One region of the Herbidospora sp. NBRC 101105 genome, then DNA from elsewhere that is predicted to be linked to it. Evidence: riboswitches for the same ligand, from Rfam matches in the RefSeq annotation. Region 1 holds a riboswitch; the other holds the start of a gene.
What was found. A riboswitch is a leader RNA that binds a small molecule or an ion and turns the genes downstream of it on or off. The one in region 1 is predicted to bind S-adenosylmethionine.
Positions count from the first base shown of each region.

Region 2: linked by a shared signal. The riboswitch ahead of QSK34_RS08555 (aminotransferase class V-fold PLP-dependent enzyme) and the one ahead of thrC (threonine synthase) in region 1 are both predicted to bind S-adenosylmethionine.

Region 1 is NZ_BSSX01000009.1:19,498-30,026, reverse strand. Features, by position in the region: gene groL (chaperonin GroEL) at 1-584, opposite strand, end outside; gene QSK34_RS32585 (cold-shock protein) at 924-1,124, opposite strand; gene QSK34_RS32580 (MoaD/ThiS family protein) at 1,449-1,724, opposite strand; gene thrC (threonine synthase) at 1,753-2,997, opposite strand; SAM riboswitch class I at 3,012-3,150, opposite strand; gene QSK34_RS32570 (RNA polymerase sigma factor) at 3,208-3,768, opposite strand; gene QSK34_RS32565 (alpha,alpha-trehalose-phosphate synthase (UDP-forming)) at 3,865-5,289, shown strand; gene QSK34_RS32560 (MFS transporter) at 5,337-6,491, shown strand; gene QSK34_RS32555 (hypothetical protein) at 6,469-7,065, opposite strand; gene otsB (trehalose-phosphatase) at 7,076-7,897, opposite strand; gene QSK34_RS32545 (DUF3263 domain-containing protein) at 7,968-8,207, opposite strand; gene QSK34_RS32540 (SAM hydrolase/SAM-dependent halogenase family protein) at 8,263-9,075, shown strand; gene QSK34_RS32535 (S8 family serine peptidase) at 9,143-10,276, shown strand; gene QSK34_RS32530 (hypothetical protein) at 10,415-10,529, shown strand, end outside.
Region 2 is NZ_BSSX01000001.1:1,935,348-1,945,876, reverse strand. Features, by position in the region: gene QSK34_RS08590 (alpha/beta fold hydrolase) at 1-510, shown strand, start outside; gene QSK34_RS08585 (hypothetical protein) at 615-1,103, shown strand; gene QSK34_RS08580 (isoprenyl transferase) at 1,108-1,884, opposite strand; gene QSK34_RS08575 (nitroreductase/quinone reductase family protein) at 2,195-3,061, shown strand; gene trpB (tryptophan synthase subunit beta) at 3,136-4,311, shown strand; gene trpA (tryptophan synthase subunit alpha) at 4,308-5,174, shown strand; gene QSK34_RS08560 (GntR family transcriptional regulator) at 5,095-5,847, shown strand; SAM riboswitch class IV at 5,901-6,016, shown strand; gene QSK34_RS08555 (aminotransferase class V-fold PLP-dependent enzyme) at 6,032-7,246, shown strand; gene QSK34_RS08550 (TetR/AcrR family transcriptional regulator) at 7,233-7,796, opposite strand; gene QSK34_RS08545 (NmrA/HSCARG family protein) at 7,889-8,776, shown strand; gene QSK34_RS08540 (glycoside hydrolase family 5 protein) at 8,773-10,143, opposite strand; gene QSK34_RS08535 (carbohydrate ABC transporter permease) at 10,157-10,529, opposite strand, start outside.

The DNA of each region.
Region 1 (10,529 bases):
TCGAAGCGCATACCTTCGGTGAGCTCGAGCTCGAGCCCGAAGGCGTTGCTCTCCTCGACGGTGATGACGCCTTCCTTGCCGACCTTGTCCATCGCCTCGGCGATGAGCTCGCCGATCTCGACGTCGCCGGCGGAGATCGAGGCGGTGGAGGCGATCTGCTCCTTGGTCTCGACGTCCTTCGCGAGCTTCGAAAGCTCCTCGCTGACGCGCTCGACGGCGGCCTCGATGCCCTTCTTCAGGGACATCGGGTTGGCGCCGGCGGCGACGTTGCGCAGGCCCTCGCGCACCAGCGCCTGGGCGAGCACGGTGGCGGTGGTGGTGCCGTCACCCGCGACGTCGTCGGTCTTCTTCGCGACTTCCTTGACGAGCTCGGCCCCGATCTTCTCCCACGGGTCTTCGAGCTCGATCTCCTTGGCGATCGAGACACCGTCGTTGGTGATGGTGGGGGCGCCCCACTTCTTCTCCAGCACGACGTTGCGGCCCTTGGGGCCGAGGGTCACCTTGACGGCGTCGGCGAGCTGGTTCATGCCGCGCTCGAGACCGCGCCGGGCGTCCTCGTCAAACGCGATCATCTTGGCTGCCATAAGGCTGGACCTCCCAGTAGAGGGTGGCTTCGAAAAAGAGGGACCGAGCCGACGCCCGCGACGGCAAGGCCCGCACACCCTTGGCAGGCCCCATCGCCTCGATCCGTATTGGTTGGCACTCCCGGCCGGGGAGTGCCAACCAACTGTTTAGCACTCTACCCACGCGAGTGCAAGCCGGAGCACGAGAGGGGCAGGTCAGGCGACCTCGGGCAGCAGAAACCCGGCCCGCAGGCTGCGGGCCGGGTTCCAGGTCGCTGGGGTGGGTGGGGTTGGGGATACAGCCGAACCCTTCTCAACCGCTCACGCGGGAGTGGCCGAAAAGGTTCGCGGTCGAGGGGATCAGACGGTCCGGACAGCCTCCGCCTGCGGGCCCTTCTGTCCCTGCGTGATGTCGAACTCCACACGCTGGCCCTGCTCGAGGGCCTTGTAGCCGTCCATCATGATTGCCGAGTAATGGACGAAAACGTCCTTACCACCGTCTACCGCGATGAAGCCGTAGCCCTTGTCCGCGTTAAACCATTTGACGGTGCCCTGCGCCACTTTCCGACTCCTCTTGCTGGGCCTGGCAACGGACCCGCCCATTCCACCGCTGGTCCGTGACCTTTCGCGCCGTTCTCCCCGGCTACGTCGATCGTTCTCGACCATACACATGGCAAGGCGTGGGACAACAGAGTCAATCGGCCCCTGACTCGTTGTCGTTCGCCCAAAGCATGACGGCTTCTTTTTCGGTTAGAGATTGGTTGGTTGAGAATTGCACCATATGCCATAGCACTCATTAAGCTTCGATAACGATAGAAGTGCAGGTAAACATAGAAACACCCACGCACTGTAGGAGTACGTGGGTGCGGGAAAGGCTGCGGAAGGTCACCCTCCGGCTACGGCCGGGATCACCGAAATCTGCACGCCGTCCGGGGTTGGAGTGTCCAAACCTTCGGAGAATCGGACGTCCTCTTCCCCGACGTACACGTTGACAAAACGCCGCACCTTGCCCGATTCGTCGAGGATCCTGGCACCGATGCCGGGGTAGTCGGCGTCCAGTTTCTCGAACACCTCGCGCAGCGTCGCCCCTTCGCCGGCGACCTCGGAGGCACCTCCGGTGTAGGTCCGGAGAATCGTCGGAATCCGCACAGAAACACTCATTGTTGACTCTCCTTAACGAACCGTTAGTTCAGTTGGCGAAAGCGGTGCGGAAGGCGTCCAGAGACGGACGGATGACCGCCGTCGGGCGGGCCTCCGACTGGACGGCGTCGAGGGTCTTGAGCCCCTCGCCCGTGTTGAGGACCACCGTGGTGGCGTCGGGGTCGATCACCCCGGCCTCCGTGAGCTTGCGCAGCACGCCGACCGTCACGCCGCCCGCGGTCTCGGCGAACACGCCCTCGGTGCGGGCCAGCAGGCGGATCGCGGCGACGATCTCGGGGTCGGTGACGTCCTCCACGGCGCCGCCGGTCCGCCGGGCGATGTCGAGCACGTAGGGCCCGTCGGCGGGGTTGCCGATGGCCAGCGACTTGGCGATCGTGTCGGGCTTCACGGGGCGGACGACGTCGTGCCCGGCCTTGTAGGCGGCCGACACCGGCGAGCACCCGGCGGCCTGCGCGCCGAAGATCTTGTAGGGGGTGTCCTCGACGAGGCCGAGCGCGATGAGCTCCTTGAAGCCCTTGTCGATCTTGGTGAGCTGGGAGCCCGAGGCGATCGGGATGATGATCTGGTCGGGGATGCGCCAGCCGAGCTGCTCGGCGATCTCGTACGCCAGGGTCTTGGAGCCCTCGGCGTAGTAGGGCCGCAGGTTCACGTTGACAAAGCCCCACTTCTCGCCCAGCGGGTCGCCGATGAGCTCGGAGCAGAAGCGGTTGACCTCGTCGTAGGTGCCCTCGATGCCGACGAGCCTGCCGCCGTACACACTGGCGACGACGATCTTGGCCTCTTCGAGGTTCGACGGGATGAACACGCACGAGTCGAGCCCGGCCCGCGCGGCGGCGGCGCCGACGGCGCCGGCCAGGTTCCCGGTCGAGGAGCAGGAAAGCGTTGTGAACCCGAAGTTACGGGCCGCCTCAACGGCGATCGACACCACGCGGTCCTTGAACGAGTGGGTCGGGTTGCCCGAGTCGTCCTTCACGTAGAGGTCGCGCAGCCCGAGCTCGGCGCCGAGGTTCCCGGCGCGGTGGAGCTTGGTCCAGCCGGGCTGGAGGTTGGGCTTGTCGGCGACGTTCGCCGGCACGGGCAGCAGCGCCCGGTAACGCCAGATGTTGGCCGGACCGGCGGCGATGTCCTCGCGGCTGACGGTCCCGAAGTCGTACGCCACCTCAAGTGGCCCGAAACAGTCCTGACAGGCGAAGATCGGGCCGAGGTCGTAACGGGCGCCACACTCGCGGCAGGAGAGGGCGACGGCGGGTCCGAAGTCGTGGTTGAGCGCCATGAAGCGAGGCCTTTCCCTCATCTTCGCCTGCGACCGCCTTGATCACAGGCCGGAATTGGCACCTGTTCCGACCGGCCTCGCCACGTAGCGAGTTGAGTCGGAAGGGTTGCCGGGGCTTCGCAGGGCCGGTCCCTCCACCCCTCTGGATGAGCAAATATTCAGTTGTCCTGAAAACTGTACCCTGGGCTCCTCAGAGTCCGAATCGGTGTCTCATCTTCCGAGATATCCGTCGCCGAGCGAGGCCTGGATGTGCTTCCTGGCCTGGTGGATGCGGCTCTTGGCGGTGCCGAGCGGGATGCCGAGCTGCGCGGCGATGTCGGAGTAGTCGAGCTGCACGATGTCGCAGAGCACCAGCGCGCGGGCCAGGTCGGGCTTCTCGGCCTCCAGCGCCTCGATGGCGTCGAGCAGGTCGAGCCGGGCGCCGGCGATCACGCTGACCCGGTGGGGGTCGGGCCGCTGCTCGGCCAGTTCGTCGCTCGACTGCTCGGCCGCGCGCCGCTTGAGCGTGCGGTAGGTGGTGCGGGCGCAGTTGGCGGTCACGATGTGGAGCCAGGTGGAGAACCGGGAGCGCCCCTCGAAGCGGCCGATGTTGCGGGCCACGGCGAGCAGGGTGTCCTGACAGGCCTCTTCGGCGTCCTGGCGGTAGGGAAGCAGGCGTTCGCAGTGGCGCAGCACGTCGGGTTCGACGCGGCGCAGCAGCTCACCGAGGGCGACGTGGTCGCCGGTGGCGGCGGTGCGGGCCAGTTCCTCGGTGGTCTCGTCAAGCGGCATTGACTGCCCCGATTCTTCGGCGGCCGGGGGTTTCCTGACATCCTATTGCCGACGACATCTTTTCTTAGTCCTCCGGCCATCTGGGGTGTGCCCACCGTGAGTTCAACGCTGATCGCCTCCAACCGCGGGCCCGTCTCGTTCATCCTCTCGGATGACGGCGCGCTGACGATGCGGAGAGGCGGCGGCGGGCTGGTGTCCGGATTGTCAGAGGTCGCCCGGGGCGACGACCATCTGTGGGTCTGCGCCGCGCTCACCGACGGCGACCGCAGCGCGGTCCGGCTCGCCCCCGAGGGCCGCATCGACCGCGCGGGTTACGACACCGGTCCGGTACGCATGCTCGACATCCCCCCGGCCGTCTTCCACCGGGCCTACAACGCGGTCGCCAACTCCACCCTGTGGTTCGTCGGCCACCTGCTCTACAACACCCCGTTCGCGCCCACCTTCGACACCCGGTTCCACCGCGAGTGGGAGTCCTACCGCGAGTACAACGGCGCGTTCGCGCTGGCCCTGGCCGAAGAGGCGGCCCACGGCGCGAAGGTGATGATCCAGGACTACCACCTGACGCTGGCCCCGGCGATGCTCCGGGTCGACCGGCCCGACCTGCGGGTGGCCCACTTCTCCCACACGCCGTGGGCGCCGCCCGAGTACTTCTCGCTGCTGCCCGACGGCATCGCGGCCGAGATCCTCCAGGGCGTCCTGGGCGCCGACCACGCCGGGTTCCTCACCGAGCGGTGGGCGGCGGCGTTCATGGACTGCTGCGAGGCGGTGCTCGACGCCCGGGTCGACCGGGCCGCCAAGACGGTGGAGTTCGAGGGCCGCCTCACCCGGATCGGGGTGCACGCCCTGGGCGTCGACGGCGACGCGCTGGTGGCCCGCGCCTTCGAGCCCGACGTCGAGTCCCACATGCTGGCCATAAAGGAGCAGGTCGGCGACCGGCGGCTGATCGTGCGCATCGACCGCACCGAGTTGTCCAAGAACATCGTCCGCGGCATGCTCGCCTACCGCGAGTTCCTGGCCGAGCATCCCGAGTGGCACGGCAAGGTCGTGCACCTGGCCTTCGCCTATCCCTCGCGCCACGACCTGCCCGAATACCGCGAGTACACCGCGGCCGTGCAGCGCTGCGCCAAGGAGATCGAAGACGAGTACGCCACCGACGACTGGGATCCCCTGATCCTCAACATGCAGGACGACTATCCGCGCTCGCTGGCCGCCTACCGCATGGCCGACGTGCTGCTGGTGAACCCGATCCGCGACGGCATGAACCTGGTCGCCAAAGAGGGCCCGATCCTGTCGCCGCGCTGCGTGCTGGTGCTCTCGCGCGAGGCGGGCGCGGCGGCCGAACTCGGCGCCGACTCGCTGCTGGTCAATCCCTACGACGTCTCGGGCACCGCCGCCGCCCTGCACGAGGGCCTGGTCATGCCGGACAAGGAACGGGTCGAACGCTGCACGCGCCTGCGCCGGGCGGCCACCGCGTTGCCTCCGGAGCGCTGGTTCGCCGACCAGTTGGCCGCCCTGACGTGACGTTGTACGGTTTCCCCATATAACGATCCATATCGGGGGAAATGCCGGTGTCCACGCCTGCGATCACGTTCACGAGGGACCGGCCGACCTGGTTCGTCTACCTGATGCTGGCGACCTTCTCCACCTACCTCTACGGCCTCTCCTCCGCGCTTCCCACGCTCCGCGCCGAACTCGGCGTCACGCAGGCGGTCGCCGGGCTCCACGGCACCGGCATGGCCGTCGGCAGCATCCTCACCGGCCTGGCGCTGCCCTGGCTGACCCGCCGCCACGGCCGGCGCGCCGCCGTCTGGATCGGGATCGGCGGCATGAACGCCGGCATGCTCCTGGTGGGCGTCGGCCAGACTCTGCCGTTCACCCTGGCCGGCTACACCATCGCCAGCGGCTTCGCCGCCATCGCCCTGTACGTCTCCATGGCCGCCCTCAGCGACCACCACGGCCCGGCCGGAGCCGCGTCGATCAGCGAGGCCAACGCGGTCGGCGTGCTCGCGGGCATCCCGGCGACCTACGCGTTCAGCCTGCTGGCCGAGTCGGTGCTCGGCTGGCGGGCGGCCATGTTCATCCCGGTCGTGCTCACCGCCGTGCTCGCGTTCACGATGGGCCGCAGCTGGTTCCCCGAGGCCCCGGCCGAGCACGCGGCGGCCCGGACGAACAAGCCCTTCAGCTGGCGTTTCCACTTCGCCGGCGCGGTCCTGCTCTGCTGCGTGGCCGTCGAGTTCACCTTCAACCTCTTCGCCGCCGAATTGTTCTCCCAGCGGACCGGCCTGACCCTGGCCGAGGCGGCCACCGGCCTGACCGCCATGCTCTGCGGCATCGCCGCCGGACGCTTCGGCGGCGCCGCCCTCACCCTGCGCTACCCGGTCTGGCAGGTCTTCCTCGGCACCATGGCCGTCTCGCTGGCCGGCTGGGCCATCTTCTGGTCGACGACCGTCGTGGCCGTCGGCTACGTGGGCCTGGCGATCAGCGGCGCCGGGATCGGCATGCTGTTCCCGCTGGGCCTGACCCGGATGATCGAGACCTCGGGCGGCCGGCCCGACCAGGCCAGCGGGATCGCGTCGGTGTGGGCGGGGGTGGGCTCGGGCACCGGTCCGTTCGTGCTCGGCGCGCTCGGCGACGCCTTCGGCACCCACGCGGCGTTCCTGCTGGCCCCCGCGCTGCTCGGCCTCGCGGCCGGCGGCCTGCTCAGTTCCAGGTCGACGTTCTGAGGATGGTCGCCAGGCCCGGCGTCTTCCACTGGTCGACGATCAGGATCTTGGACGTCGGCAGGTACCACTCCCGCTGGGTGAAGCCGCCCGCGTAGTCGTACTTGGGCGGGCCGTACATGCAGCTGCCCTTCCACTCGCGGTAGTGGGCGTTGTGACCGGCGCCGACGAGCCGGTAGCCCTTGACGGCGGGCTTGGTCTTGAACGAGCCCATCCACAACCTCTTGTCGTAGACGCAGGGGCCGACGTCGGTGGCCGGGCTGTAGGGGCGGCTCGGCTCGTAGGCGTTGAAGGTCTCGTGGCCGACCCTGATCGCGGCCGGGCCGAACACCCAGAAGCTGCGGCATCCGGAGTCGCGGTAGCCGAAGTTCCTGGTGCCCACGGTCGGGCACGAGCCGGTGACCACGCGCGTGTAGTCCTTGGCGACCTTGTAGACCTTCCAGGTCGCCGGGATCTTGACGGTGAGGCCGTTGCGCAGGTGGACCGACTTGGTGCCGGGAGCGGCGGCGGCCGGGGAGGGGACGAGAGCCGCCAGGATCAGGCCGGCGGCGGCCGCCGCCAGGGTTCTGGAGATCATGGCGCCGACGCTACTGCTCGCGGCTTGCGATCGACTTGAGAAGCTGTTCGAGGAACGCCACGACGCCGTCGGGCCCGTCGACCACGACGTCGGCCTGTTCGGCCAGCGCGGTCACCTCGGCGGAGCCGGAGCAGACCCGCACCCCCGGGATGTTCACCGAGGCGACCGCCTCGAAGGCGGCCAGGTCACCCAGGTCGTCGCCGACGAACATGACCGAGCGGGCCCGCTCGGCGATGAGCAGCTCCTTGAGCGCCTTGCCCTTGTCGACGCCGGGGCCGCGCAGCTCCAGCACCTTGCGGCCGGGCTCGACGACCAGCCCGTTGGCGGCGGCCAGCTCGGCGAGCGGCCCGCGAAGGGCCTCCAGCGCCGCGTCGGGATCGGGGCAGCTCCGGGTGTGGACGGCCAGCGCCCGCCCCTTGTCCTCGATCGTCACGCCCTCGTGGCCCGACAGCAGACCGGGCAGCTCGGCGCGGATCGTGGTCAGCCCGGCGGGCGGCGGCGGCGAGGTGATCTCCCCGCCCTCCCAGCGCTCGATGCCGTACTGCCCCAGGATGACCAGGCCGGGGACCTCGACCAGATCGGGGCCGTCGGGGGTGTCGCCCAGGGCGAGCGCGGTGCCGGGCGGGCGGCCGGTGACCACCGCGATGCGGCGCACCACCTCGGCCAGCCGGATCAGCGCGGCGGGCGCGCCGGGGTGGATCCAGGCGGCGGAGGGGTCGGCGACGATCGGGGACAGGGTGCCGTCGAAGTCGAGGCCGATGACGGCGCCGCCCGGGTCGTTCACCATCGCCTCAAGACCGGCCCGGCCGCTCTCGGTCCGGACGTCCGGCATGTCCCCCACGTTTCGCCCCTTTCGTCGCGCGACGGTCACTCTGTCAATCGCAGGTTAACGCGATCTGAACTCAGACCGACCGGCCACGTCCGCGGCGGCGGGCGTCGCGGCGTTCGCGCAGGCGGTTGACGAGCGCCGGATCGGCGGCCACTGCCTCGGGGCGGTCGATCAGGCCGGCGAGCACCTGGTAGTAGCGGGTGGTGGACATGCCGAAGGTGTCTTTGATCGCCTGTTCCTTCGCGCCCGGGTGACGCCACCAGCCGGCCTCGAACGCGAGGATGTCCCTGTCTTGAGGGGAGAGACCGTCCACACGGGCAATGTTAACTGTCGCCATTTTCCGGGGAGGCGACGTAATGTCACCAGGTGTGACGCCTGTTATCACTCTCCTGACCGACTACGGTCTCGAAGACGGGTTCGTGGCCGCGTGTCACGGCGTTATCGCCGGCATCGCCCCCGAGGCCCGGATCATCGACGTCGGCCATCTCGTCCCGGCGGGCGACGTGCGGCGCGGGGCCGCGATCCTCGCCCAGACGATCCCCTACCTGCCCCGGGGGGTGCACATCGCGGTGGTCGACCCGTCGGTGGGGTCGAGCACCCGCCGGGCGGTCGCGATCGAGGCGGGCGGGCGGGTGTTCGTGGGGCCCGACAACGGGGTGCTCTCGTGGGCCGTGCACGCCGTCGGCGGCGCGACCGCGGCCTACGAGCTGACCAACGAGGACGTCTGGCTCAAGCCGGTGTCCCGGACCTTCCACGGGCGTGACATCTTCTGCCCGGTCGCCGCCCACGTGGTGGCGGGCCGCGAGGTGGCCGGGCTGGGCACCGCCATCCCCCCGCGCGAGCTGGTGACGCTGCCCGAGCCGACCTCGCGGCTGCGCGACGGCGCGTGCGAGGGCGAGGTGCTCTCGGTCGACCGCCACGGCAACGTCCAGCTCTCCATCACCGCCGCCGACCTGGGCTTCCTCGGCGTGCGCGACGGCGACACCCTGGCCGTCTGGCTCGGCCGCCGTCAGCTCGCCGTCCCCTACCGCGACACGTTCGCCGCGGTTCCGCCGGGTGACCTGGTGGCCTTCACCGACTCGGCCGGCCTGGTGGCCGTGGCCGTCAACGCGGGCGACGCCGCCCAGCGGCTCGGGTTGCCGCCGGGTGCGCACGTACGCCTCTCCCCCGCCCGGACATAACGCACTGTATTTGAATGTTCACGGAAAGGTCAGATACGGCGGCGTGAGCGTGCCAGAATAGGCCGCCGTGACCTTCCTGGCCAAGCCGTTCGTGCTGCTTGCCGTGGTCTGCCTGCTCTCCGGATTCGTCGTCGTGCCGCCCACGCTCGCCGACGACGCGGGGGCGGCGGCCCGGGAGCGGCAGTGGCCGTTGGAGGTCATGGGCGTACCGGCCGCATGGGAGCTCAGCCGGGGCGAGGGCGTCACGGTGGCCGTCCTCGACACCGGCGTCGACGCCCGCCACCCCGACCTGGCCGGCGCGGTCGTCGAGGGTCCCGACCTGACGGGGGCCGGGACCACCCACACCGGCCATCACGGCACGTCGATGGCGAGTTTGATCGCCGGGCGCGGCCACGGCCCCGGCGGCGATCTCGGGGTGGTCGGGGTGGCGCCCCGCGCGACGGTCCTGTCGATCCGGGTGACCCTGGAGACCCACGACCCGGCCCGCGCCGACCCACGCGTCGCGCGGCAGGTCAGGGGCGCGGTCGCGCAGGGCATCCGGTGGGCCGTCGACCACGGGGCCGACGTGGTCAGCATGTCTCTCGGCGGCGCCGACGGCAGCTACGAGGGCGACCCCGACGAGGCGGCGGCGGTCGGCTACGCCCTGTCGAAGGGCGTGGTCCTGGTGGCCTCGGCCGGCAACGACGGCGCGGGCGCCGACCGGCCCACCTATCCGGCCGCCTACCCCGGTGTGATCGCGGTCGGCGCGGTCGACCAGAGGCTCGCCCCGGCGGCCTTCTCCAGCCGGCGCAGCTACGTCTCGGTGACCGCCCCCGGCACCCGCGTCGTCAGCGCCGACGGCCACGGCTCCTACGTGGTCGCCGACGGCACGAGCTCGGCCGCCGCCTTCGTGGCGGGCATCGCCGCCCTCGTGAAGGCCCGGCATCCGGGCATGGGCGTGACCGACGTCCGCCGGGCGATCCTCCAGGGCGCGGTCTGGCACAACGCGGGGCGGCGCGACGACGCCTACGGGCACCGGGTGGCCAACGCGCGGCGGGCCCTGCTGGTGGCGGGGGCGCCCCGGCGGGCGGCGATGGCGGCGCGGCCCCGGCAGGCGAGTGTCACGGACCCTGCGGAATCTACCAATTTGGGGCCTTTGATCTGGTCTGCCCTGCTGCTCCTTGTCGCCGCGTTGGTGGCGAGGACGGCGCTTCGCGCCTGACCATTGCGGCTTCCTTGCCGCTCCCTGACCGGATGGGGGGTCCTCCCCTTACGAAAGACCGGGTAGACATATCTCTGACTACACAGAGTAGTCATCCGCGTGCTCAGCCGCCCGGACATACCTCAGGGAGAAACACATATGATCCGCCGCATCGTCGTCACCTCGGCCGCCGCTGGTCTCGTCGTCGTCGCCCCCGCCAGCATGGCGCACGCCGACACGCCCGTCACCAACCTGGTGAACACGCAGTGCGTGT
Region 2 (10,529 bases), on a different contig from region 1:
ACGATCACCCACCTGGCCTGCCTGGACGTCCTGCCGACCCTGGACATGTGGGACGTCCTGCACGGCGCCTCGGCCGCCGTGGCCTGGCACCTCTACCTCATGGCCCAGCCGCCCGGCCTGCCGGAGACGCTCATCGCCGCCGACCCCGACGCCTTCTTCGGCCACTTCCTCGACGCCTGGGTCCGCGATCCCGAGGCCCTCCGCGACGTCCGCGACGCCTATCTGACCGCCGCGCGGCAGGCGATCCCCTCGATCGTCGCCGACTACCGCGCCTCCGCCGGCGTCGACGTCGACCACGACGCCGCCGACCGCGCCGCCGGAACCCGGCTCGCCATGCCCGTCACCGTCATCCAGCAGGACTGGGGCGCCGCCCTCGGCTACGACGCCGCCGCCCTGTGGCGGGCCTGGGCGCCGGACCTGCGCCACCACACCACCACGGCCGGCCACTTCATGGCCGAGGAGGCCCCTGCGGAGATCACCGGGCGAATCCGCGAACTGCTGGCCCGCTGACCAGGTGAAATTCCGGCAAACCCCGGCGCCCCCTGGCACGTCGGCACGCCTCCGGGGCGCCCGCCCGTGAACATCATGGAGCCCTTCGACAGAAGGGATGACCCATGCGTGCGATCCTGTGCGCCGCCGCCCTCGCGCTCACCCTCGCGCCGCTCCAGCCGGCCGCGGCCGACACCGGCGACATCACCTGCCACGGCGGCAGCCTCAGCCTGAGCTACACCCCCGGGCTGACCTACCGGAGGACACCCGCCTGGATGGCCGGAACGGGCGACCTCGGCGTCTGCTCCTCCGCCCGCCACCCGGCCATCACCGGCGGATCCGTCCGCGTCGAAGGCGGCCTCACCAGCCAGTGCCCCGGTCCCATCGGCCCCGGCTACGCCCGCATCGCCATCACCTGGAACGACGGCACCACGACCACGGTCAACAACGTCCTCTACCGAGGCGACCTGACCGCGTACACCCTCGAAGGCGGCACCGCCCACCTCACCGGCCGCACCACCAGCAACCTCATCGACCTCGGCGCCGGGTGCGTCCTCAACGGCGTCACCCACACCACCGCCACCATCGACCGGCTCACCACCGACCACGGGTGAACGGTCAGCGGCCGAACCGGCGGCCCCGGCCCGCGTACGAACGAAGCGCCCGCAGGAAGTCGATCTCCCGGAAATCGGGCCAGTAGCACTCGCAGAAGTGCATCTCCGCGTACGCCGACTGCCACAACATGAAACCCGACAGGCGCTGCTCGCCGCTGGTCCTGACGATCATGTCGAGCGGCGCCTGCGCCGCCGTGTAGACGTGCCGCGAGATCGACTCGGCGTCGAAGCCGTCCAGGATGTCCTCCAGCGGGACACCCGACGCCAGCTGCTCACCGATCGCCGACCGGACCGCGTCGGCGATCTCACGCTGACCGCCGTAGCCGATCGCGACGTTCACCTTCGCCCCGCCCCGCCGGCCCGCCGTCCGGGCCGCCGCGTCCTTGATCGCCCGGGCCGTGGCGTCCGGCAGCAGGTCCAGGCTGCCGATCGGGGTGACCTCCCACCGGCGGCCCGGCGCGGCCAGCTCCTCGACGACGCCCTCGATGATGCCCAGCAGGGCCGCGACCTCGTCCTTCCCGCGGGCCAGGTTGTCGTCGGACAGCAGGTAGATCGTCACCTGCTCGATCCCGTAGGCGTCGCACCAGCTCAGGAACGTCGGGATCTTCGCCCCGCCCGCCCGGTGCCCGTCGGCCGGATCACGGAAGCCCGCCGACCGCGCCCAGCGGCGGTTGCCGTCGACCATGATCCCGATGTGCCGCGGCATCAGCTCGCGGGGCAGCCGCCCCGCCAGCCGCCGCACGTAGATCCGGTCGAGCACGCCCCTCAGCCGCCGTCGCATCCCCATCATGGGCTCATCGTCGACCGGCCCCGCTCCTCCGGACAACCGCCTGCACCGAACCCCCACCGAAAAACGACAAGCGGTCCTCGCCGGTTGACGGGGGAACGCCCGGCGGATCTAATGGGCCCCGATGTCGCGTGACTCCGGTCAAAGAGCAGTGGGCCGGCCGGTGATCGGGCGAACATCCTTCACGCGAAGGGTCTTCGACACCCCGCCTCTCTCCTAGCACGCCGCCGGCACCGTTCCCGTGTGCCGCCTTCGGCGACCCCTTTTTTTCCTTTCATCCTGATCTTCGGAGACACGCATCCGCATGCCCACGTCATTCGACCAGTCCGTCATCGCCGAGTTCCGCGCCAACAAGGGAAGGGTCGGCGGCCCCTTCGCGGGCGGTGACCTGCTCCTGCTCACGACCACCGGCGCGAAGTCGGGAAAGGAGACCACCACTCCGCTGGGCTATGTCCGCCACGGCGGCTCGCTGCTGGTCGTCGGCTCCAACCTGGGCGCCGCGCGGCACCCCGGCTGGTACCACAACCTGCTCGCCCATCCTTCTGTACGGGTGGAGCTCGGCGCCGACACCTTCGAAGCCCTGGCGATCCCCGCCGAGGGAGCCCGCCGCGACGCGCTGTTCGAGCAGGTCGTGAAGGTCTCCCCCGGCTACGCCGACTACCAGGCCGCCACCACGCGGCTGCTTCCCGTCGTCGTCCTGGAACCGGCCCGGCCCGGCGAGGTCGCCACTCTCGCCGACAAGCTCCTGGAGGTCCACACCTGGTTGCGCGGGCAGCTCCGCCACGTGCGGGCGGAGGTCGAGGCGCACTTCGCCGCCGGGCCCGGCGAACCCCCGGGTCTCGGCCTGCAGATCCGGCAGCGCTGCCTGGCGTTCTGCCAGACCCTGGAGTTCCACCACGCCGGGGAGGACGGGCACCTCTTCCCCGGCCTGGCCCCGCACCATCCCCACCTGGCGGGCGCCTTCGCCCGGCTCGCCGCCGAACACCACACGATCGCGCGGGTCCAGGGCGAGCTGGCCGCCCTCCTGGCCGACATCGGCACCGCCGACCCCGGGCGTTTCCGCGCCGAGCTCGACCGCATGTCGGCGGAGCTGAACGCGCACCTCGACCACGAGGAGGCGGTCGTCCTCCCCCTCCTGGCCGGGATCCCGTGGCCTCCGGCGCGCCCGTGACCGCGCCGTGAGCCGTCTCTGGGGTACTGTTCTAGAACACTCACTGTTCTAGAACAGTCCGGAGGACGACGTACATGAGCGAACACGCCCTGATGAGCGACCCGGGAACCACCGGGCGGTTCGGCGACTACGGCGGGCGGTACGTCCCCGAGTCGCTGATCCCCGCCTGCCACGAGATCGAGGCCGCGTTCCGGGACGCCTGGGCCGACCCCGGCTTCCGCGACCGGCTCACCACCCTGCTCACCGTCTACGCCGGACGCCCCACCCCGCTGACCCCCGCCCGGCGGTTGTCGCGGGAACTCGGGATCACGCTGCTGCTCAAGCGCGAGGACCTCACCCACACCGGCTCACACAAGATCAACAACGTCGTCGGCCAGGCGCTGCTGGCCCAGCGGATGGGCAGACGGCGGCTGCTGGCCGAGACCGGCGCGGGACAACACGGCGTCGCCACGGCCACCGCCGCCGCCCTCCTCGGGCTGGAGGCGACCGTGTTCATGGGCGAGCGCGACATCGAACGCCAGGAGCTCAACGTCCTGCGGATGAACGTGCTCGGCGCCGAGGTCGTGCCGGTCACCAGCGGCAGCCGCACCCTCAAGGACGCCTGCAACGAGGCCATGCGGCACTGGGTCGCCTCCGTCGGCGACTCCTACTACTGCGTCGGCTCGGTGATGGGGCCGCACCCCTACCCGTGGATGGTGCGCGAGTTCCAGCGGGTCATCGGCGAGGAGGCCCGCGCCCAGTGCGCCGCCGAACTGCCCGCCGCGGTGCCCGACTACGTGGTCGCGTGCATCGGCGGCGGGTCCAACGCCGCCGGCACCTTCGCCGGGTTCGTCGGCACCACCGCCCGGCTCGTCGGCGTCGAGGCCCACGGCGGCGCGGCGGCCACCTCCGGCCGGTCGGGCATCCTGCACGGCTTCCGCTCGCTCGTCCTCCAGGACGACGACGGCCAGGTCAGGGAGGCCCACTCGATCGCGGCCGGGCTCGACTACCCCGGCATCGGGCCCGAGCACGCCCACCTCCGCGACGACGGCCGCGCCCGGTACGCGACCGTCACCGACGACGAGGTCGTGAGCGCGCTCGTGCGCCTGGCCCGCACCGAGGGGATCCTGGCCGCGCTGGAGTCCTCCCACGCCCTGGCCTGGGTGATCCGGGCCGCCGAATCCGGCGGGATCGCGCCGGGGTCCACCGTGCTGCTGACCCTCTCCGGCCGGGGAGACAAGGACATCGCCTCCATCAGGGAGCTGCTGTGACGCTCGAAGAGTTCCTGACCGCCCGCCGCGACGCGGGCCGTGCGCTGCTCGTGCCCTACGTCACCGGCGGGGTCACCCCCGGGTGGACGGACGTCGTCCGCGCCTACGCCGACGCCGGGGCCGACGCCGTCGAGATCGGCCTGCCGTTCTCCGACCCCATGCTCGACGGCGTCACCATCCAGGAGGCCTCCGACCGGGCCATCGCGGGCGGGACCACGGTCACGCGTATCCTCGCGGAGCTGGCCGCGCTCGACGTGGAGGTGCCGCTGTTCGCGATGACGTACAGCAACCTGGTCTTCCAGCGGAGCGCCGCCGCGTTCTGCGCGGCGCTGCGGGCGAGCGGGCTGCGCGGGCTGATCGTGCCCGACTCGCCGCTGGAGGAGGTCGGCGAGCTGGCCGGCGCGGCGGCGGCCGAGGGGCTGGACCTGGCGCTGATGGCCGCGCCCTCGTCCTCCCCCGAGCGGCTGCGCGCGATCGCCGCGCGCAGCCGGGGGTTCGTCTACGCGGTGACGCGGATGGGCACGACCGGCGAGGACGGCGGCATCTCCGCGGAGGCGGCCCGGCTCGGCCGTGACCTGACGGCGCTCACCGACCGGCCGGTGCTGTTCGGCTTCGGGGTGTCCGACCCCGCTCGGGCCGCCGAGCTCGCGCGGCACGCCGACGGCGTCGTGGTCGCCTCGGCGCTGATGCGCCGGCTGCTCGACGGCGCCGGGCCCCGCGAGCTGGGAGAGTATGTGGCGAGCATCCGCCGCGCGCTCGACCGCCCACTCGACAGGGAGCCCGATGAGCAGTACGCCCCGCTACCGCGCCATCGCCGACGACCTGATCGCCAAGATCCGGTCGGGCCACTACCGCGCGGGTGAGGCGCTGCCCGCGCAACGTGAGCTCAGCGCCTCCTACGGCGTGACGATGATGACGCTCCGGCAGGCGCTGCAGGTCCTCAGTGCCGAAGGGCTGATCGACCAGCGGGCCGGCCGCGGCACCTACGTGAGGCGGCCCAGCGCCGAATACCCCCTCGACACCCTGCGCAGCCTCGGCGACGACCTGCGCAGGCAGGGCCATCCCCTGCGAACCGAGGTGCTCTCGGCCGCGCTGCGGCCGGCCCCGCGCGCGCTCACCCGGCTGCTCCCCGACGCGCCGGCCGGCCTGCGGGCCCTGCGGCTCGCCCGGGTGCGCCACCTCATGGAGCGGCCCGCCGTCCACCAGATCTCGTGGATCGTCGAGCCGTACGCCTCGGCGATCAGGGGCGCCGACTTCACCGAGACCCCGCTCTACACCGCGCTCGCCGACGCCGGGGCGCGGGTGCACCGGGCGACCGAGCGCATCAGGCCCGCCCTGCTCACCGCCCCCGTGGCGGCCCGGCTGGGGCACCCGGCGGGCAGCCCGGTGTTCGTCAGCGAACGGGTCACCTACGACGACCGGGGTGCGCTGGTCGTCACCGACCACGCCACGATCCTCGGCGAGTGGATGGAGATCCGGGCCGAGCGCAAGGCCGCGGACCTGTCGTTGCACTGGTCCGGCGCCTTTACAAAGTAGATCCAGAGCGGGCTTGCGTCCGGGCGGGGCCGCCGGGTTATAGTTCCGGCGAAGGTCATGAGTGCCAGCGCACAGCCCCGGCTTGCTGGCCGGCAACCCTCGCGTCCGCGGCGGGGTGCCCCGGGTGAAGACCTGGTCCGTCGCGGGGTGCGACGGGCAAGCGCGTGGCTCTCCTGGAGGCGTTGTGTCCCCCGTGTTGTCCCTTGACGTGCCCGTCCGCGACGGCGCCCTGGTCCCCTACGCCAACCTCGACTACGCCGCGAGCGCCCCCTGTCTCCAGGCGGTCAGCCAGGCCGTGGCCGAGGCGCTGCCCGCCTACTCCAGTGTCCACCGGGGCGCCGGGTACGCCTCCCAGCTCACCACCGCCCGCTACGAGCAGGCCCGCCACACGATCAAGGCGTTCGCCCGCGCCCGGCCCGACGACGCGCTCGTGTTCACCCGCAACACCACCGACGCGATGAACCTGCTGGCCCGCGGCCTGCCCGAGGGCACCACGGTGGTGGTCTTCGACACCGAGCACCACGCCACCCTCCTCCCCTGGTCCGCGCCCGTCCGCCTGACGCCGCCCGCGCTGCCCGGCGAGGCCCTCCGCGCCGCCGACGAGGCGCTCGCCGCGATCGACGGCCCCGCGCTGCTGGTCGTTACCGCGGCCTCCAACGTCACCGGCGAACTGTGGCCGATCGCCGGGCTCGCGCACATCGCCCACCGGCACGGCGCCCGCATCGCGGTCGACGCCGCCCAGCTCGCCCCCCACCGCCCGCTGAACGTCGCCGCCCTCGACCTCGACTACGTCGCCTTCTCGGGCCACAAGCTGTACGCGCCCTTCGGCACCGGCGTGCTGATCGGCCGCCGCGACTGGCTGGAGCGGGCCGAGCCCTACCTGAAGGGCGGCGGCGCGGTCGTCTCGGTCGGCGAGCAGGCCGAGTGGCAGACCGACGTGGAGGCCCGGCACGAGGCGGGCACCCCCAACGTGCTGGGCGCCATCGCCCTGGCCGCCGCCTGCGACCACCTGAGCCAGACCGGCTGGACCGGCCTGATCGAGGAGGAGGAGCGCCTGCTCACCCGCCTGCGGACCGGGCTGGCCGCCATCGAGGGCGTGCACGAGCTGGCCCTGTGGCCCTCCGACCACCCCCGGGTCGGCATCGTGTCCTTCGTCGTCGACGGCCACACCGCCCGCGAGGTGGCCGAACGCCTGTCGGCCGACCACGGGATCGGCGTCCGCGACGGCAAGTTCTGCGCCCACCCGTTCGTCCGGCACCTGCTCGGCGTGGGCCAGGGCGGCTGCGACGAACTCGGCGGCGCGGTCCGCGCCTCGATCGGCATCGGCAGCACCGAGGAACACGTCGACCGCCTGCTGTCGGCCCTCAGCAGCCTCGCGAAGCGGGTCAGGGCCGCCTGACCCGGCCGTCGGCGGGGCTGAGCCCCGTTATGGCCAGGCCGAGGAGGCGGTTGGCCTCGGCCGCCGGGTCGGGGTGGTCTTCGGTCGCCAGGGCGATGCCGGTGATCAGGGCGAGCAGGTCGGTGACGGTGACGCCCGGAGTCAGGTCGCCGGCCGCCTGCCGGACCAGGGGTTCGCCCGCCTCCGTCAGCTGGGTCGTGGCGCAGTGTTCGTGTTCCACGTCGGCCGTCCGGTCGCGGTTGAGGGCCATGGCCAGGCCGCGGATCGTGGCGGCCGAGGTGGTCACCGCGTTCAGCCACTCCAGGAGGGCCGCGCGGGTGTCGGCGCGGCCGACGCGGTCGCGGGCGTGGGCGCACAGGTTCTCCACGCGGTCGCGGAAGACGGCGGCCAGCAGGGCGTGCCGGGTGGGGAAGTGGCGGCGGACCGTGCCCGAGCCGACGCCGGCGATCCGGGCGATCTGTTCCAGTGACGCGTCGGCGCCGTTGAGGGCGATCTCCTCCTCGGCGACGGCGAGCAGGCGCGCGTAGTTGCGCTGGGCGTCGGCACGCATCGGTCCTGACCTCGGGGTTGCTAAACGGCGGGGGCCTCCGTATCGTACCGGAACAGAAACGGCGGGGTCCGCCGTTTTTTGAGAGGAGTGTCATGTCCCACGTTCTGGTCACCGGCGCCACCGGGCAGCAGGGGGGCGCGACCGCCCGCGCCCTGATCGAGGCGGGAGTGCCCGTCCGGGCGCTGGTCAGGGATCCGTCGACGGCGAAGGCGCAGGCGGTCGAGGCGCTCGGGGCCGAGCTGGTGACGGGCGACCTCTACGACCGCGGCTCGCTGGTCGCGGCGGCGCACGGGGTCAGGGCGGTGTTCTCGGTGCAGATGCCGCCGATGGACGGGAACGGCATCGACTTCGACGGCGAGCGTGTGCAGGCCGAGAACCTGATCGAGGCCGCGCTGGCCGCCGGGGTGCCGCAGTTCGTGCACACGGCCGTGTCGGGGGCCGCGCAGAAGATCACCACGGAGCGGTGGGCGCACCTGCAGCCGTACTACACCACCAAGTCCGGCATCCAGGACCGGGTCCGCGAGGCGGGGTTCGCCCACTGGACGCTGATCAACCCGGGCTGGTTCATGGAGAACTTCCTGCCGTCGGCGGCCTACCTGCTGCCGCGCGGCGTCGAGGGCGGCCTGGTCACGGTGCTGAAGCCGCAGACCAGGTTGTCGCTCGTCGCGGTCGACGACATCGGGCGGGCCGCCGCCGCGGCCGTGCTCGACCCCGAGCGGTTCCACGGGATCGAGCTGGAGCTGGCGAGCGACTTCCTGACGATGACGGAGATCGCCGCGATCCTCTCCAAGGCGCTCGGGACCGAGCTGACCGCGCCCGACCTGACCGAGGAGGAGGCGCTGGCCAAGGGCATGCCCGTGTGGGCGGGCGCCTCGCACGAACGGACCGGGGCGGTCGGGCAGCCCGCGCGACCGGAGTACGCGCGGGCGCTCGGCATCCCGCTGACCAGCTTCGAGGAGTGGACCGCGAAGTACCTCTAACCGGCGATCAGCTGGTCGCGCAGGGTGGTGCGGACGTCGCAGTTGGCCAGGGCGAACGAGTCGGCCAGGGCGATCAGCTCGTCGTCGGTGAGGCCGCGGAACAGCTCCGCGTACTCGTAGGCGAGCGGCTGGGCCACCGTCAGGTTGAGCAGCAGGGTGCGCACCCAGTCGTACTGGCCCCAGGGGTAGGGGTCGAAGCCGGGGAACTCGTCGGCGATCATCTGGTAGAAGGGGCCGGTCACCTCGGCGACGCCCTTGCCGTCGCTGCCCCACTGGTCGGCGCCCAGGCGCACCTTCTTGGCGACGAAGTCGCCGAACCGCTTCAGGTACGGGGAGTCGGGACGCACCATGACCAGGCCCTGGCGGCCCAGGTCCTTGTACATCCAGATCGACCACCCGGCGCCGTCGCGCTTGAAGATGTCGAGCTGGTCGGCCAGCAGCCGGCGGAGCTCGGCGTCGCGGGGCTCGGAGCCGGTGTAGATGGGGCCGAACTCGCCGACCCACACGGGGGTGCCGGTGCGGGTGCAGTATTCGGTGCGCTCGGCGTACTTGGCCTCCAGGGCGGCCTTGTCCCAGTGCTTCCCGGCGGTCTCGCCCGGGTAGGGGCCGCCGCCGCCCAGGCCGGGGGCGGCGTAGTCGTGGGCGACGTACACCGTGTTGTCCCACGGCTCGTCGAAGACGTCGAACTCGGTGGAGTAGGTGTTGCCGTCCAGGAACAGGATGTGCCGGTCGTCGATCGCGCGGATGGCCTCGACCAGGCGGGTGTAGAACGGGCCGACCACCTTGCGCGACTCGTCGGCGGGCTCGTTGATCGGGTTGTAGCCGGCCACCCAGGGGTTGTCCTTGTAGTGCTCGGCGATGTGCTCCCACATCTTCACCACGCGGTCCTGGAAGTGGGGGTGGTCCCAGAACAGGGGGCGGTGGGTGATGTTGTCGGAGTGCCAGTGGTGGTTCTGCGAGCCGGGCAGGGCGTGCAGGTCGATGACGGTGTAGATGCCGTGCCTGGCGCACGCCTCCACCGCCCGGTCCAGGTGCTTGAAGCCCTCGGGCTTGAACTCGAACGGCCGGGCGTCGTCCTCGAAGTGGCGGTAGTTGACGGGAAGGCGGACGCAGTTCATGCCCATCTCGGCCAGCAGCTTCGCGTCGTCCTCGTTGAAGAACGCGGTCAGCAGGCGGTCGAAGAACAGCTCGTACTTCTCGTCACCGAGGACCTCGCGCACCAGGCTGCGCATGAGCGCCTCGTTGCCCGAGTAGCCGGTGATGAAGTTCTCCATGTTCAGCCAGCCGCCGACCGCGACGCCGCGCAGGCGGACGGGGGTGCCCGACTCGTCGACGAACTGGCGTCCTTCGACCCGGAGGAAGGTCATGTGAGGGGTTCCTTTACTTGATGGCACCGGCCGACAGGCCGCGTTCGAACAGGCCCTGGAGGCAGAGGTAGGCGACGATCTCGGGGATCGCGGTGATGACCGCGCTGGCCAGGACCTTGGTCTGGTCGTTGCTGAACTGGCTGACGAAGAACTGCGGCAGCAGCGTCACGGTCTGCTGGGCGGGGTCCTGGATGAGGACCAGCGGCAGCAGGTAGGCGTTCCACGAGCCGATCAGGGTCAGCACCACGATCGCGGCGGCGATCGGCCGCGTCATGGGGATGATGATGTAGCGGAAGGAGGTGAACGTGCTCGCGCCGTCGATGCGGGCGGCGTCGAACAGCGCGTCGGGCACGCCGTCGACGAACCGGCGGGCGATCAGCACGGTG